DNA from 2 places in the Paenibacillus sp. S29 genome. Region 1 is predicted to be linked to the other one. Evidence: riboswitches for the same ligand, from Rfam matches in the RefSeq annotation. Region 1 holds a riboswitch; the other holds the start of a gene.
The links. A riboswitch is a leader RNA that binds a small molecule or an ion and turns the genes downstream of it on or off. The one in region 1 is predicted to bind cyclic di-AMP.
Positions count from the first base shown of each region.

Region 1 (8,208 bases):
GAGAACACTCCATTTTTCGTTCCACCATTAGATTAAATGGTCTTTGTGAAAGATCTGGCCAAGAAATAGATAGTACCATTTAATTTTCAATCCCTTCAATCAAACAGAGTTTTGATTATCTCTACATTATTATATCCATAAAGATGTAGGTTGCGGCTGCTTTCCCTTATCTGTCCACTTCTACTTGATGGCTGTGCCGCTAGATGATCACCAACGTCATCTCTAAAAATAAAAAAAGGAACTGTGCATCAGTACCACAGTTCCGCGTCTTTGTTTTCAAATAAATTGACGATACCCATCATCGTCGACTTCGTCGGCTAATTTTACCTGAACCGCTACGTGTTTTGGGCTTACTATAAGATCTACGCGGCGAATCAAATATGCTGGAACCGCCGCTGTCGCTACGGTCACGTGAAATCGAGCCTCTGCTCGGTGAACTGCTGGGCCCTCTGTCGAACAGACTTCCGCTTGATCCAACACTGGAATCCGAGTTCTTTCCTCTACGGGTAACCGAACCTTTCCGCTCCACCGTAATCGGCGGAATCGCCTTTTTCTCCTGCACCGTAGGGGCACGATATTGGCCCTGAGAAGGTCGGTATACATCCCTGCTGGAGTAGCCCCGATAGGAGCCTGAACCACGCAACGAATCAAACAGAGCATCCAGCACAGTTGCGGTTAAGTATCCTTTTAGAAAACTTGAACTGTAATTTTGTTCGACATACTTTTTACTGTCAATTTCAATGAGTGTATCTTCCTTCTTAGCTGGATCTTGCTGCAAATGGTACCACTCATCGCTATATACCAGAAACATCCGCTCATTGCTCTGCGGTGACATTTGTTCCGGTGTACGCTGTTCTTTCAATTCCTCCGCTACTTCCGGAACTGTCTTGCCAGCTGCCCGGTATACATACGAGGTCGAGTTTCCGCTGCCACTAACCGATTCCAGCGGATACGTATCTTTTACACTTGGCGCGCCGCAGCCGCTTAACACGGATACGAACAAGCTCAGCGCCACCATGATCTTTAATGCATACTGCCAGGTGCGTTTGCTCATGTGTAACCCTCTCCTAGCTTGCCCGAATAACCTTGACGTCTCCGGTAATCACTTCTTCTCCTTCATAAAGCATAAAGCGACCGTCCTGCCACTCTACCCGCAACAGATGATAATCATCAGACTGGTACTGCCAAACATGCTGCTCTCCACCCTGTCGGAAAGGAGCACGGCCCATGACGGTAACATGCCCAGAATACTGCTCCTCCAAATGATACGTTGTATCATCCAGCTCTAAAATGGTCGGCACTTCCTCGGGGTTGTCAAGTCTGCCGTCGATGGCCTGATATAGTCCGAATTGCAGTGTTTCCCGTTCCTCAATATGAAGATAACTGACTTGATTACCATCCTGAAGCGTCAAAACAACGGCATTCCGGGCACGATTATGTACACGACCTACCACTTCATAGGTAACAAGCGACACTTCACAGATATCACCTGGATTTAAGTGAAGCATGCTTTTCTCTGTTTTTGGCGGCTCCGGCTTAGCAAATAGATTTGAAATTCGTTTCCACACACCCATGGTTATATTCCTGCCTTTCTTATCCTAGAAGCATGCTGTAATGATCAAGGCGCCAACCAGATGCAGCGCTCCTGAAAACAGACCGAAACCAATTTTACCTTCCTGTGTACCTTTATCCAGATCAAACTGAGCCCAGTACCGCAACAGCAGACGTACAATAACTTCCAAAACAAGCAGGATGACAAAGGCGATCACAGAATACACAAGCGCTTCGAGCAAATTATTAGCTGTAGCGATAGACCCTGACAAAATATAGCCTTGTGCAACCAGCTTCATAATCATTCGTACCGTTACGGCCATATTTCCAGCTTTCACTTCGGCAAAATCCTTATACTTCGTAAATAAAGAGTCGACATACATTAATACGAAGATCAAAATAGCCCCCGCACCAGTCCATACAAGCATTGCTTTCATCGTTTCTAAAAAATGCATTTCATACCATCCTCCACATCTTCTTGACCTTCATATAATGTTTTACGCTTCCAGGCAGGGAAAAGCGAAGGAGAAAACGTTTCTCCTTCGCTTCCTGAGCAATCACACTTGGTGGCATTGCTAAAATGTTCTTATTTATTTTCGTATTGCTTTAACAAAGCGGCAAGCTCATCGTCCACGGCGCTTTTCTTATCCAGCTCTTTGAACTCCTCATCCAACGATTTTTCCTTAGAGGACATTTCGTTGCTCGCTTCGGCACGTGCTTCTGCTTGCAGCATTTTTTCTTCCATACGCTTCAATCCGGCAGTTGCCGTATCAGAGCTAAAACCGTTCATAGCTTTGTTAATTTCGGTTTGCGCTTTAGCTGCATTATAACGGGCAACCAGTGTTTCGCGCTTGTTTTTCATTTCTGTCAGCTGTCTACGCATTTCATCCAGCTTGCCACGTAGATTATCGGCTGCAGCTTTGTTCTGTTCGTAACCAGCTTTGAACTCGTTCATTTTTTGTTCAGCAGATTTCTTTTCTTCCAGCGCACGACGGGCCAGATCTACATTTTGTGCTTTTGCAGCGGTATGTGCCTGTTCTTCACGTTTCTTTACCAAAGCAGCCTGTTCTTCGTATTGCTGTTTGAACCTCTTTTCAATAGCAATTTGAGCGGCTACCGCTTTCTCTGCATCTTCCAGGTCCTCTTGCATATCACGAATGTATTGATCCGTCATTTTAATTGGATCTTCTGCCTTGTCGATAATGGCGTTAATGTTGGACATCGTAAGATCTCTTAATCGTTTGAAAATAGACATGTGAAGTTCCTCCTAGAGTTGAATGCTTAAATTTTAAGCTCTGTACACATGTTTACGCAAGCTTTGCAAAGAGGGTTTCAAAAATATCTAAAAACCGCGCAAGTAAGGCTCTGGGATGTCGGCCTGTACTTTTAGCTCCCGCGATGCATGTAGCGCCCAATAGGGATCACGCAGCATGGCACGCCCTATTGCTACCAGATCAGCTTCTTTCTGCTGAACAACCCGGCGGGCGTCCTCATAATCATCCAGTAAGCCAACAGCAATCACAGGTACATTCAGCTTTTCACGGATGGTATGAGCCAAATCCACCTGATAGCCGGCACGCGCAGACGGGCCTCCGCCAGAACCAATCGGACCCTCACCACCAGAAGAAATATGGAAAATATCCACACCTGCATCACGATATCGTTCCCCTACGCCTGTTATGTATTCCACATTATATCCATCCTCGACGTATTCTTTGGCAGATATCCGCATAAGCACAGGCATATCAGCAGGAAGAACCTCTTTAACAGCATGTATGACCTCAACACCGAACAGTGACAAATCCTGCCCATATTCATCTTCTCTGGTATTTGTTAAAGGCGAATGAAATTGATGAATCAGATAGCCGTGAGCGCCATGTATCTCAACCGTATCAAAACCGGCTTCAACCGCGCGGCGCGCGCCTTCTTTGTATGCCTGAACCAGTTCCCTGACTTCAGCTGTCTTTAAGGCGTGCGGATTTTTAAAGCGTTCGCTAAAAGGAATCGTGGACGGACCCACAGGTTGCTCAGCATCTTCAGCCTTGCGTCCAGCGTGGCCTAGTTGAATACCAATCTTGGCACCATACTTGTGGACTTCCTCTATAATCTTACGATATGCAGAAATATGTTCGTCACTCCAAATACCCAAATCACGATCCGTAATACGTCCATCTGGATGGACCGCTGTCATTTCCACAATAATAAGTCCAGTGCCTCCTACTGCCCGGCTCACATAATGGACATGATGCCAATCCGTTGGATTTCCGTCCTTGGCCTCCACGCTGTATTGGCACATCGGGGGCATGACAATCCGATTTTTTAAAGAAAGCCCCTTTAATTGATAAGGAGTAAACAAGTCGGTCACTTTTATCCATCCTTCCTTCAATTCCATGTCTGTATAATTATGAATTGCATCCCCATTATACACCAGCTGTCACAGTATACCGAATTCGTTGTAAGGCTAAAACTTGCGAAAATGCTCCTGTTTTCGGTCATGTTTAAGAGAATATGTACGTTTAGCTCCATCATCTTCATTGATAATCGTTTCATCGTGGGCTTCTTTCCAGTCGTTTATGAGCCGAACTTGGTTACCAGCATATTTTTAATAAGACAGGTACATAATAGTCGAGAGCACCACTAGGTACCACTGCACGGAAAGGGGGGGATACATATGCCGTACAGGGGAGTGTTGCCATGCTTGGCACTGTTACTAGCATTCTCAAGTTTACCCGTTCACGCGGATGCGCCTCCCAACACCGGAACGCCCCATCCCAAGGAAGCAGCTGTTGCTTCTTCTGTACATCAGAGCACAGATCGAGCAACTCCTACATTAGCAATGCTGCGTAAAAAACATGCGGACATTTTTAAAATGTGCGGCCCACACACCCGCCAAATTGCCCTAACCTTTGATGATGTGCCCGATTCTAGGTATACGCCGCAGGTTTTGGACGTATTACACGCTAATGGCATCAAAGCCACCTTTTTCATCGTCGGTCACCGTGCGGAAAAGCATCCGGGGATCATACGCCGTATTATCCGTGAAGGCCATGCTATAGGAAACCATTCCTATACTCATCCGGATTTTAGGAAGGCCACACCAGAACGCTTTCGCAACCAGATTACAAAAACAGAACGTATTTTACAAGCCAGCGCAGGTTTTCGCCCCAAGTTGATTCGTCCACCCTACGGTGAAATCACGGAGCCTCAAATCCAATGGGCACGTCGTCATGGCTATATGATTGTTAATTGGAATGTAGACTCTCTCGATTGGAAGGGATTAAGTAAAACACAAATTCAACGCAATGTGATCCCAGCTACCGGGCCTGGCTCTATTATTTTAATGCACGCAGGTGGAGGTCAAAGTTCCAACTTGCAAGGCACTGTCCAAGCTCTGCCGGGTCTAATTCACTCTCTAAAAGCTAAGGGCTACAAATTTGTGACAGTCCCCCGGCTACTCCACACATCGGAACGGAAATAACCATATGTTATGATTGAGCAACAGCTAAAGCAACGTAAAAAAGCTGTCTTACCAGCAGAAGTTTTCTGCTCGTCAAGACAGCTTTTTTTTATGGATAAGACCTGATAAGAGTCCGACCTAGTTATATGCGGTAGGATACAGGTATTAAGTTTACATAATATATATTATGTTTAATTAAACCGTATATACGTACAATGCTATTTATCAATAACGTACAGCTTCACATTTTGAAATCCAAAGTCGTTCACAAATGATTTGTTGCCAGGAATAAAGATATCAATCCGCTTTCCTGTAATGGCGCTACCCTGATCGCGAGCGACAGCTACAAAAGAATGATCCGGCAAACCTGGGTGGGAATAGCCTGTAACCAGCACTTTCGTGCCCATCGGAATGACGTTCGGGTCTACCGCAATTGTACCTAGTTTAAGCGGATTGCCGTAGTAGTCCACTGCTCCCCATTTACCATTCTCGTCGGCTGCGGCAGAATACGCTGAAGCCTTAACGTCAACTATTTTGCTATAGTTGAATGTTTTGCCCCACGCTTCAATCGTTGGCCCCTCATTCGCTGGTGCTTTCTCCGTAAGAAGCTGCGGCTTCGAATCCGAAGCTGCCTTCACACTTTTTTCGCCAGGTATCTTAATTTGCAGACCTGCATATATATTGTTGGAAGCAATGTTTGGGTTCGCCTTCGTTAGCTCGTCTACCGATACTCCATAACGTTGAGCAAGCAAAAAGAAGGTATCGCCCTCTTTGGCAGTGTGAAGCGAAGCAGCATCCGCTACTCCAGCTGTCTGTGCCAACCCTGCAATAGCTGCGGCAAGCACCGCAAATTTCATCGTTTTACCAATATGTTTTAGATGTTTCAAAGATATGTACCTCCTCTGTTATGCCTGCGAAGTTAGCTGTCGGATTCGGACTCAGGAGAAGCCCTATGCTTGTGCAATTCACCCCTAGGCATATTCCACATCGTCTTTATGACGTATCGGAATGACTGCCGTTGTTACGTCCTCCGCACTTCCCATAGTTTGGGCCCAGCTTCAGCGGTTGTCATAACCACATGCTGTCCCGGTAAGTTTTGGCTTACTGCATAATATCACAATTTTGTAACCTTATCCGCATGAAAATGTTGGGAACCTTGAACATCATACTACACTCATTACAATTTTGTCATCAAGAAATCGATATTTGTTACGAAAGTATGGGGAAATGGTGACAAAAAGAAAAAAAGCCCTCCGTCAAACGGAGGGCTCAGGCTGTCGAGAAACCCCCTGTTTTTTTGCAGGGGGTTTAAAACTGTCTTAGTGGTCTAAAAACTAGGGTCCTCAGATCGTTTTAAATCGATTTTTGTTTTAAAAGATGCGTCTCCCCATATAAAAATAGAAGTGTCGAAAAGTCCTCTGGACTTTCTCGACACTCTGAGCCCTCCGTCAAACGGAGGGCTTTTTTTATAGATTATATCAGCACTTCCTTACAATACTTTGGCAAGAAAATCACGGGTGCGATCATGGCTTGGAGTGCCAAATACCTGCTCTGGTGTACCTTGCTCTACAATTTGACCGTTATCCATAAAGATAATTCGATCGCCCACCTCGCGGGCAAAACCCATTTCATGCGTCACGATTACCATTGTCATGCCGCCTTCGGCGAGCTTCTTCATTACATCCAGAACCTCTCCAACCATTTCAGGGTCCAATGCAGAAGTTGGCTCATCGAACAGCATTACGTGCGGCTGCATGGCCAAAGCACGCGCAATCGCAATACGTTGCTTCTGACCGCCGGATAGCTGGTTCGGATAGGTATTCTTCTTATCCTCAAGCCCTACGGTACGCAAGAGTTCTAGCGAAATTTTTTCCGCTTCCTTCCCTGACTGTCTTCTAACCTGTGTTGGGGCAAGTGTCAGGTTCTGCAACACTGTTTTATGCGGGAACAGATTAAAATGCTGGAACACCATCCCCATCTTCTCCCGGGTTACATTAATATTATGGCCACGAGCTGTAATTGGCTCGCCCTCAAACAAAATCTCTCCGTCTGTAGGCTGTTCCAACAGATTCATACAACGCAAAAACGTACTCTTCCCCGAACCACTGGGGCCGATGATGACGACGACTTCACCTTTGGCGATATCTATATCAATGCCTTTTAAAATTTCATTCTTACCGAACGATTTACGCAGTTGTTTAACGGTGATCACTGGCTCTCAACTTCCTTTCCCATAAACCCAGCAGCTTAGACAAGCTGAATGTCATTACAAAATAAATAGCGGCTGCGATTACGAACGGACTTAATCCTTCGTAGGTGATGTTCTTAATGACCTGGGCCTGATACATAATATCCACCATCCCAATGGTCGAAATAATGGATGATTCTTTAATGATCGTAATAAACTCATTACCGATAGCAGGCAAAATAGATTTAAACGCTTGCGGCAAAATGACATGACGCATAGCTTTACCGCGTCCCATACCCAACGAACGGGCAGCCTCCATCTGTCCACGGTCTACTGCCTGGATACCTGCCCGGAAAATTTCAGCCAGATATGCTGAACTATTCAGAGACAATGTGATTATACCAGACTGGAGTGGGGTAAAATTGACACCCAGCGTCAAAGCAACTCCGTAGTGAATGATCATAAGTTGTACCAGCATAGGTGTGCCACGCAGGATCTCCACATAAGTGGTACCTAACCACTCAATGATGCGTATACCACTCATCCGCAGCAAGGATACGATCAGACCAATGATAAATCCAAACAGTACTCCGAGTGCAGACAGCAACAGAGTGTAGCCGATACCCGTAGCGTAAAAACTGCGGTATTTCCAAAAAATATCTACGATGTTATTAGAAGAAACCTGTCGATCTGCAGAGAGCGCGCTCGCTTCTGTGGAAAACTTCTCAATCGACCCGTCCGCTTTCAGGCGAGCCAACGTTTTATTTACAGAGGCAAGCAATTCTGCGTTCCCCTTGCGTATACCTACAGCTGTTTCTGCTCCGGCATCCTCAGGCACGGCCTTGGCAAGTGTTACGGTACCATCTAACGTGTATCCTTTAGCAACCGTATCTTCGATCACAACAGCGTTGATACGCTGGGTCCGCAGCTGGAGTACCAGATCAGATATTTTGTCCAGTGAGGTTACAGTGGCATTGGGTACTTTTTGAGCAATTTCTTCCTGAATACTCCC
Region 1 covers NZ_JBMOUI010000008.1:37,681-45,888, reverse strand. Annotated here, with positions in the region: gene ACL9RM_RS15065 (SRPBCC family protein) at 1-79, opposite strand, end outside; gene ACL9RM_RS15060 (DUF4247 domain-containing protein) at 299-1,054, opposite strand; gene ACL9RM_RS15055 (DUF4178 domain-containing protein) at 1,068-1,574, opposite strand; gene ACL9RM_RS15050 (DUF350 domain-containing protein) at 1,599-2,006, opposite strand; gene ACL9RM_RS15045 (PspA/IM30 family protein) at 2,138-2,806, opposite strand; gene ACL9RM_RS15040 (NADH:flavin oxidoreductase/NADH oxidase) at 2,894-3,916, opposite strand; gene ACL9RM_RS15035 (polysaccharide deacetylase family protein) at 4,223-5,029, shown strand; gene ACL9RM_RS15030 (3D domain-containing protein) at 5,227-5,895, opposite strand; cyclic di-AMP (ydaO/yuaA leader) riboswitch at 5,902-6,071, opposite strand; gene ACL9RM_RS15025 (amino acid ABC transporter ATP-binding protein) at 6,498-7,220, opposite strand; gene ACL9RM_RS15020 (ABC transporter substrate-binding protein/permease) at 7,207-8,208, opposite strand, start outside.

Region 2 (8,208 bases), on a different contig from region 1:
CCTTTGCCATCATTCCATTACTTCTCTTTACCAGCGACAAAAAGATTATGGGTGAATTCGCAAATAAAATGTGGCAAAAAGTATTAACCTGGATCGTGACCGCTGTCATTATCATCTTGAATGTAGTGCTCATCATCCAAACGATTTCAGGTTAATCGGTAGCCAAATATGAATATATTAAAAAGGTATCTCACTAGCCCCAATGGCAGCGAGATACCTTTTTTGTTCATCCTATTTTATTTATCCTGTATACATAAAGAATACTCAACGCTTGGCAGGCTCTACCTTTATTTGCGCCTCAAGCGCGAGATTCAGCTTGAGCACGTTCACACGCGGCTCGCCGAATACCCCGGCGCTGCGGCCTTCTGTCTGCTCCTGCACCAGTGCTCTCAGTTGATCCTGCGGGATACCCGTCAAGCCGCTAATGCGCGGAATTTGCACCCGTGCCGCCTGTGGCGAGATGTGCGGGTCCAGACCGGAGCCGGAGTTCGTAATCAGGTCCACCGGAACCTGACTGACGGGTACATCCGGGTTATGCTTCTGCCAATCCGCAATAGAGTCCTTGACTCGCTGTATCAAGGCCGGATTCGACGGCGCGTAGTTGCTTGAGCCTGAACCAGCCCCATTGTAATCAACGCTCGATACCCGACCTTGAAAAAATGCCGAATCGGCAAAGGACTGCCCAATCAGTTCGGAGCCGACCACCCGTCCCTCTGCGTCACGGAGCATACTGCCGTTTGCTTGCTGCGGAAACAGAACCTGCGCTACTCCTGTACTGACTAGCGGATATGCCAAACCACACAAGAGAATCATCAGCACCGATGTTCGCAAAGCCACTCCAATAACTGTACTTCCTCGCATCTCTTGTCTCTCCGGTTGTCCTTCCGACACTGTCCCGGTCCCTGTACGTTTGTTATGACCTTGCCCGCCAGATTCGGCTTTTTCGTGCGCAGCAAATCTGCGTCCAGACATCATCCGATAAAAACCACTCATGTCGTTCACCCTTTCTGCGCTAAATCCACAAATGCACCAGCAAATCAATAGCCTTAATGCCGACAAACGGTACGACCATACCGCCCAGACCGTAAATCAGCAAATTCCGTCCCAGCAGGCGATCCGAGCTCATCGGCTTATACTTCACGCCCTTCATGGCCAGCGGAATCAGAAGCGGAATAATAACCGCGTTAAAGATCAGCGCCGACAAAATAGCGGACAGCGGGGAGCCAAGCCCCATGACGTTTAAAGCGCCCATTTGTGGAATGGCCAGCATGAACATCGCCGGGATGATGGCAAAATATTTGGCAACATCGTTCGCAATGCTGAACGTTGTCAATGCTCCGCGCGTCATAAGCAGCTGCTTGCCGATCGCGACCACCTCAATAATTTTGGACGGATCGGAATCCAAGTCCACCATATTAGCTGCTTCTTTGGCTGCGACTGTGCCGCTATTCATGGCCAGACCGACATCCGCTTGCGCCAGCGCAGGTGCATCATTCGTGCCGTCTCCGGTCATGGCAACCAGCTTCCCCTGTTCCTGCTCACGTCGGATAACCGCGATTTTGTCCTCCGGCTTGCTCTCAGCTACAAAGTCGTCCACACCCGCTTCTCGTGCAATTGTAGCTGCTGTCAGCGGATTATCTCCGGTACACATGATCGTACGGATACCCATTTCCCGGAGCTGATCAAACCGTTCCTTCATGCCTGGCTTCACTGTATCCTTCAAATAAATAATGCCGTATATCTGATCATCCAGCGCGACTGCCAGCGGTGTACCTCCTTCTGAGGCTACCTGATTGGATTTTTCCTCCAGATCGGCTGGAACACTGCCGTTTTGCGATACGATCCATTGCCGAACAGAATCCACCGCGCCCTTGCGTACCTTTCGTCCATCGGCCAGATCCAGACCACTCATCCGGGTCTCCGCCTTGAATTCGATAAAGGTTCCACCTGCTGCCAAGGATGCATCCAACGTATGCTCCTGTTTGCGCATCAATTCGAGAACCGAGCGGCCCTCTGGCGTCTCATCCTTCATAGAGCTAATCGCTGCCCACTTCACTAACTCTGCCTTCTCCACGCCCTCCACAGGCACGAATTCACTCGCCATCCGGTTCCCGAAGGTGATTGTGCCTGTTTTATCCAGAATCATCGTGTTGATATCCCCAGAAGCTTCTACCGCCTTGCCTGACATGGCCAGTACGTTAAACTGGGTGACCCGGTCCATACCGGCAATCCCGATAGCTGACAGCAGTCCTCCAATCGTGGTCGGAATCAGACAGACTAGCAACGAAATCAGCACAGGAACAGGCAAATCAATGTTAAAATGACGGGCAATCGGCGCTAGCGTAACCACCACAATTAGAAAAATAATCGTCAAGCTAATCAACAAAGTGTTCAGTGCAATCTCATTCGGCGTTTTTTGCCGCTGTGCGCCTTCCACGAGCGAAATCATTTTATCAATAAATGTCTCGCCCGGCTCTGTCGTAATTCGCACCTTAATCCGGTCACTGACTACCCGCGTCCCGCCGGTTACCGAGCAAAAATCACCACCCGATTCCTTGATGACCGGAGCCGATTCTCCCGTAATTGCAGATTCATCCACCGAAGCCAGACCTTCAATGACCTCACCATCGCTTGGAATCATTTCGCCCTGGGAGACAATAACCACGTCCCCCTTACGCAATTCGGTTGAGCTAACCACCTGAATGTCATTTCCGATGAGCTTGTTAGCTTGTGTATCCTGCTTGGACTTTTTTAAAGAGGCAGCTTGTGCCTTACCCCGCCCCTCCGCGAGTGCTTCGGCAAAATTAGCAAAAAGCAACGTAAACAACAGAATAACAAACACGGCCAGGTTAAAGCCCATTTCCTTGCCAGTTCCAAAATAACCAGGAAACAGTAACATGAGTAGCACGACCAATGTACTGATCTCCACGACGAACATGACAGGATTTTTCATCATAATCATCGGATTTAATTTTATAAAGCTATCCTTGATCGCATGCTTCAAGATGCTTCTGTCCAGCATGTGTTTGCGTTGTTCCTTCATGATCAAACACCCCGTTCATCCATTCTCATTTTCTTCTTCACATGGTCAAAAATTCAGCAACAGGTCCCAATACGATGACGGGTAAAAAGGTCAACGCACCAATCAGCAGCACGACCCCGATCAGAATGGCTCCAAATAACTTGTTGTCCGTGCGCAGTGTCCCCGTCGTCACCGGAGTCGGTGCTTTGGCATTCAACGAAGCCGCCACAGCCAACAATGCAATCATAGATACATATCGGCCGAAGAACATAACCATCCCCGTCGTCATGTTCCAGAATACATTGTTATCCGAAAGGCCTTCAAATCCCGAACCGTTATTTGCGGCAGATGACGCATATTCATAGAGCACCTGAGTCAACCCGTGATAGCCAGGGTTAGTGACCGCATCGTATCCCCAATGACTCATAAATGCAAGTGCAGTTGGGGCGAGAATGAGAAACGGATGTACCAAAATGGCAATCGCGATCAGCTTCATTTCCTTGCCTTCAATTTTCCTCCCCATAAATTCCGGAGTTCTCCCGACCATCAGTCCGCATATAAACACACCCAGAATCGCATACATCAGCATATTCATCAGTCCGACACCCTTGCCGCCAAAAATGACGTTTAGCATCATTTCTCCCAAAGCAGCCATGCCACCCAGTGGGGTTAGTGTATCATGCATATTATTGACTGAACCTGTCGTTGCCGCTGTTGTGACCGCAGTGAACAAAGCCGATTGTCCAATGCCGAAACGAACCTCTTTCCCTTCCATGCTTCCCTGAGAAGCATCCACACCCAGTGTCTGGATTAACGGATTACCTGTCTTCTCAGACACATACGTAATGGATAGAAAAATAAGAAACAATACCATCATGGAGCTAAAAATAATCCAGCCCTGCTTGCGATTACGGGCAAACAATCCAAAGGTATACGGCAACGAAGCCGGCATTACCCACATTGCCAAAATTTCCAGCACGTTCGTCCAAGGACTTGGATTTTCAAAAGGGTGCGCAGAGTTAGCTCCCGCATAACCACCCCCGTTTGTCCCCAAATGCTTGATGGACTCCAGAGAAGCAATGGGTCCCATAGAAATCTGCTGCTGTGTTCCGCTCAGCGTCGTAAGATCCGCCGTAGGCTGTAGCGTCTGGGGTACCTTCAATCCAACCAGCACCAGCGTAAGCACAAAGGCCAGCGGCAGGAAAATTCTTATGATGGCTTTAATAAAATCTTGAAAGAAATTGCCCATTCCTTCACCGCGCCGCGTCAATCCTCTCATAAAAGCCGCAGCAACCGCAAAACCGGAAGCAGCCGAAGTGAACATCATCATCGTGACGAACGCCATCTGTGTCAGATACGTAAGCCCGCTTTCTCCACTATAATGTTGGAGATTCGTATTCGTCATAAAGCTGATTACCGTATTAAAAGCTAGTGATGCTTCCATATTACTGTTTCCCGCCGGATTACCAGGAAGCATTCCCTGTAAACGCAACAGCAAGTAGCTGATCGCCACAAGCACGACATTCGTTGCAATGAAACTCATAACATACGTAGTCCAACGCATGCTCTCCAGCTTCTTCAATCCTACTATCTTATAAATCAGCTTTTCTGTTCCGCCAAAAATCCGATCCGTCCGATTGGGTTCATTCGAGAATACATGATACATATAGGTGCCCACTGGCTTTACCAAGAGCAGCAATATGACGATCACAATTCCAATTTGAAGCAGCTCCATCCTCTATTCCTCCTTCAAAATGCTCCTGCGTTTGGAACAACAGACCTGCTTCAGAGCACCAAACGTGTGCACACGTTTGCGGAAACCTGCTACCTATGATGCTAAATATTCAGATCTGTTGTTCCCGCCCGCTCTATCCCCTATAGCTGACTAGAACTTTTCAGGGTTCAGGAGCGCGTAGATTAAATACATAAACACAATAGCCGTAAGCCCAAGTATAACGATCATCCTCTTCGTCCTCCTTTAGAGGTCTGCGCATCACACCAGCGTACAAACAGCAGTATCACTCCATAACTCACAGCCATGACGAGCAGCATGTATATATCCATCATGTTCATACCCTCCGTATCGGTCCTCAGATCGCCATTCTTATTTCATCATAAAATCATAAAACAACTATGTTATAAGTGCTTATCCGTTCAGCAGAAAACCCACCTCTCCGTTCAATGTGTAGATCACATGGTCCGCTCCCAATCCTCGATAAATTCCTTGTGGATTACAGCCGTGCGTAATAACATAGATCGATTCCGATGTTAGCGGCCGACATATTTGCAGGAAACGGCAAGTCAGATTCAAGCTGTTCTCGAACAAATACACACTACCAATTTCTTTTTTTGGAAAATTACATTTTCCCGCTTGCATGGTATTGATGCGGACAATGTGCTCCACACCCATTTTTTTGAGCTGTCGTTCCTCCTGAGCGCTATTCGTCAGAACTGCAAACGCCAATTTTTTGAAAATAAGCAATTTCACAAAACTTCTGCCCGCTTCATTCGGTGCAGTGACAATAATTAACCGACCTTCCATCAGTAGCTCCTCTCCCGGTATAAAAAGACAACAAAAAGAAGCCGAAGGAAAAAGGCTTTCCTCCGGCTTCTTACATATCCATGATAAAATAAACCATGGCTGCACACGGCGGTTTGTTGCCTCTCCCTGTACGCTTACGAGGTTAGCTGTCGGATTCGGACGTGAGAGTCGCCCTATTTCTGGCACTTGACCGGAAAATTCACCCCATGAGACACACGGCAAGCCGTACAGTCTCGATTGGTTCCCCCGCTTTTGCAACTGCAAAATTCAGCGCTATAGACATTTCGTTGTTGCTTCATTCAAGTTAATTTGAAATTACGTCTTGAATCATACACCCGCGCATGGAAGACTGTAAAGCTCAACTGCGGGGTTATAAATCGGCCTTTAGAGCATAGAAGATTAATAATAACGCTTACAACGCAACTATGCTTCTCACAGCTCACTCAATCTCTGTTTTTCATCCCTTTTCGAAAATGACAAGCATGTCAATATTGGCGTAGGGTAGAGCGTTTTTGGCCTTTTTTTGTAAAAAGAGAAGAAAATACGCTATATGTACCAGCTAAACACCGATTGAACCCGCTTTTATAAGAAGAAACACCTTAATTCGCTCCATTTGCAATGCGATTTACTGTTTTGAACAAAATACGATTTTACAGCGGCTAAAGGCTTAATACAGCTTTTCCAGACTTGCAACCTTACTTTGAATTGCTTACAATTTAATTGCTGAATATTGAATAAGGAGAGATACTATGACCGTTTATGAATATGATGCGCAAACCCTGCAAGGGAAACCAATTCCGTTATCCACATATAAAGGGAATGTTCTGCTTATTGTGAACACAGCCAGCAAATGCGGGTTAACCCCCCAATACAAAGCGTTACAAGAGCTATATGACCAGTACCATGAACTGGGGCTCGAAATTTTGGGATTTCCCAGCAACCAATTCGCCAAACAAGAGCCAGGTTCCAGCGAGGAGATTTCCGAGTTTTGCCAGATCAATTATGGTGTTACCTTTCCGATGTTCGCCAAGACAGATGTCAATGGCGATCAAGCGCACCCCTTATTTCGCTACCTGACCCAAACAGCTCCGGGGGTATTAGGGTCCAAAGCGATCAAATGGAATTTTACTAAATTCTTAATTACACGAGAAGGTAACGTATTTAAGCGCTATGCACCGCAAACCACTCCAGATAAGCTGGCGGGAGATATAGAGAAGCTTTTGCAGCAAAACTGATATTCTTCTTTATCACAGTTATTAAAACAAAAAAAGCATCCCTTCACGTAAACCGTGTCAGGATGCTTTTTCAACTAGGTCTTGCATATAATGCGGTCGAGAGGACTCGAACCTCCACGGGCGTACGCCCACTACCCCCTCAAGATAGCGTGTCTGCCATTCCACCACGACCGCAAATCATAATGTATTGAGGCAACAGATTTATTATACTCTCTCATCAACTATTTGTAAACACAAATATAATAATTATTTTATATGTTATTTTACCTAACATATATGAGCGATAATAATATTTAATTTGACAAAAGGGCTACTAAAATGTAAAAATATATTACATACATTTCGAATTTTTTCGTTATCCCTAAGTAAAGAGTGAAATAATATAACATAAGGATTCACTTCGAGGAGGCGAACCGCCCTGCATAAAGGCAACCGTTTGCTGAACTATGCATTATTGTTGGACCCTTCCCTACCTGTTGGTGGCTTCACCCGTTTTAACGGACTGGAGAAACTATTCCGCAACGGACATTTGAACAGTCTACAAGATCTGGAACATTACATGCTGGATGATTTGTATCCTCAATTTACAACCGTTGACGGCATGGCTATCAAAAGTCTGTATGTCGCCATCCAGCAGAATGACGGTTGGCGAATCGCTCTCATTGATAAGATGCTGCATACCCAACGTCCCTCCTTGCAGCATGTGAAGGAGTTGCGTCTATCCGGTCAGCGTCTACTTAAGCTCGCTAAGGCTCTTTATCCTTGGCTTGAATTTGACCAGTTGGAATCTATACTCATTCAATACAATGCAATTGGCACACTCGCTACCGTTCACACCTGGATTAACTTCCTCCTCGGAAACGATGTAGAACAGACCATGCACGGCTATCTTGGCGCAGCGGTGTCCTTCTGTGTGGAAGATGCCTTCAAACTACTCAATCCTCCCTATGAGGAAAAGAACCCTTTTATGGAGCGTATGACCAGCGAGCTGCTCTCCGCATGGAAGAAGCTTAACGAACCTGAGCCAACCACATTTCAGCGTCGCTTTCTTCACAGACATTGGTGCAACTCCTACATCACTCTACCGCTTTATATGAGCCATAATAGCCAATTGGATGAGCCTAGACTGTTTTCCTCCTCAGGTCTATTCAAACGCCTTCCAGCATCCCCCTGATGCGTCGCTTCACCAATCTGGCAGCAACACCAAAAACACTCTGTCCCTTTCCTCAGGTGGCAGAGTGTTTTTTATTCACACATAATCGAAATTCACACTATTAGTAGACTCTAGACGGGTTATCAGAACCACCTAGCACTTAATTAAGTAATTAATTCAACAAAATAACGTATTTGCGATTGTAAAAACACGTATAAAAGTGTATCATAGTTTCAGATGGTTAATTCTAACATGT
Region 2 covers NZ_JBMOUI010000006.1:13,143-21,350, forward strand. Annotated here, with positions in the region: gene ACL9RM_RS11900 (Nramp family divalent metal transporter) at 1-155, shown strand, start outside; gene kdpC (potassium-transporting ATPase subunit KdpC) at 265-993, opposite strand; gene kdpB (potassium-transporting ATPase subunit KdpB) at 1,013-3,043, opposite strand; gene kdpA (potassium-transporting ATPase subunit KdpA) at 3,081-4,757, opposite strand; gene ACL9RM_RS11920 (potassium-transporting ATPase subunit F) at 4,908-4,985, opposite strand; gene ACL9RM_RS11925 (hypothetical protein) at 5,169-5,564, opposite strand; cyclic di-AMP (ydaO/yuaA leader) riboswitch at 5,680-5,847, opposite strand; gene ACL9RM_RS11930 (glutathione peroxidase) at 6,314-6,799, shown strand; tRNA gene ACL9RM_RS11935 (tRNA-Leu) at 6,891-6,973, opposite strand; gene ACL9RM_RS11940 (urease accessory protein UreF) at 7,236-7,973, shown strand.
Region 2: it holds a riboswitch for cyclic di-AMP, as region 1 does, so the genes downstream of both, ACL9RM_RS11925 (hypothetical protein) here and ACL9RM_RS15030 (3D domain-containing protein) in region 1, are expected to answer to the same signal.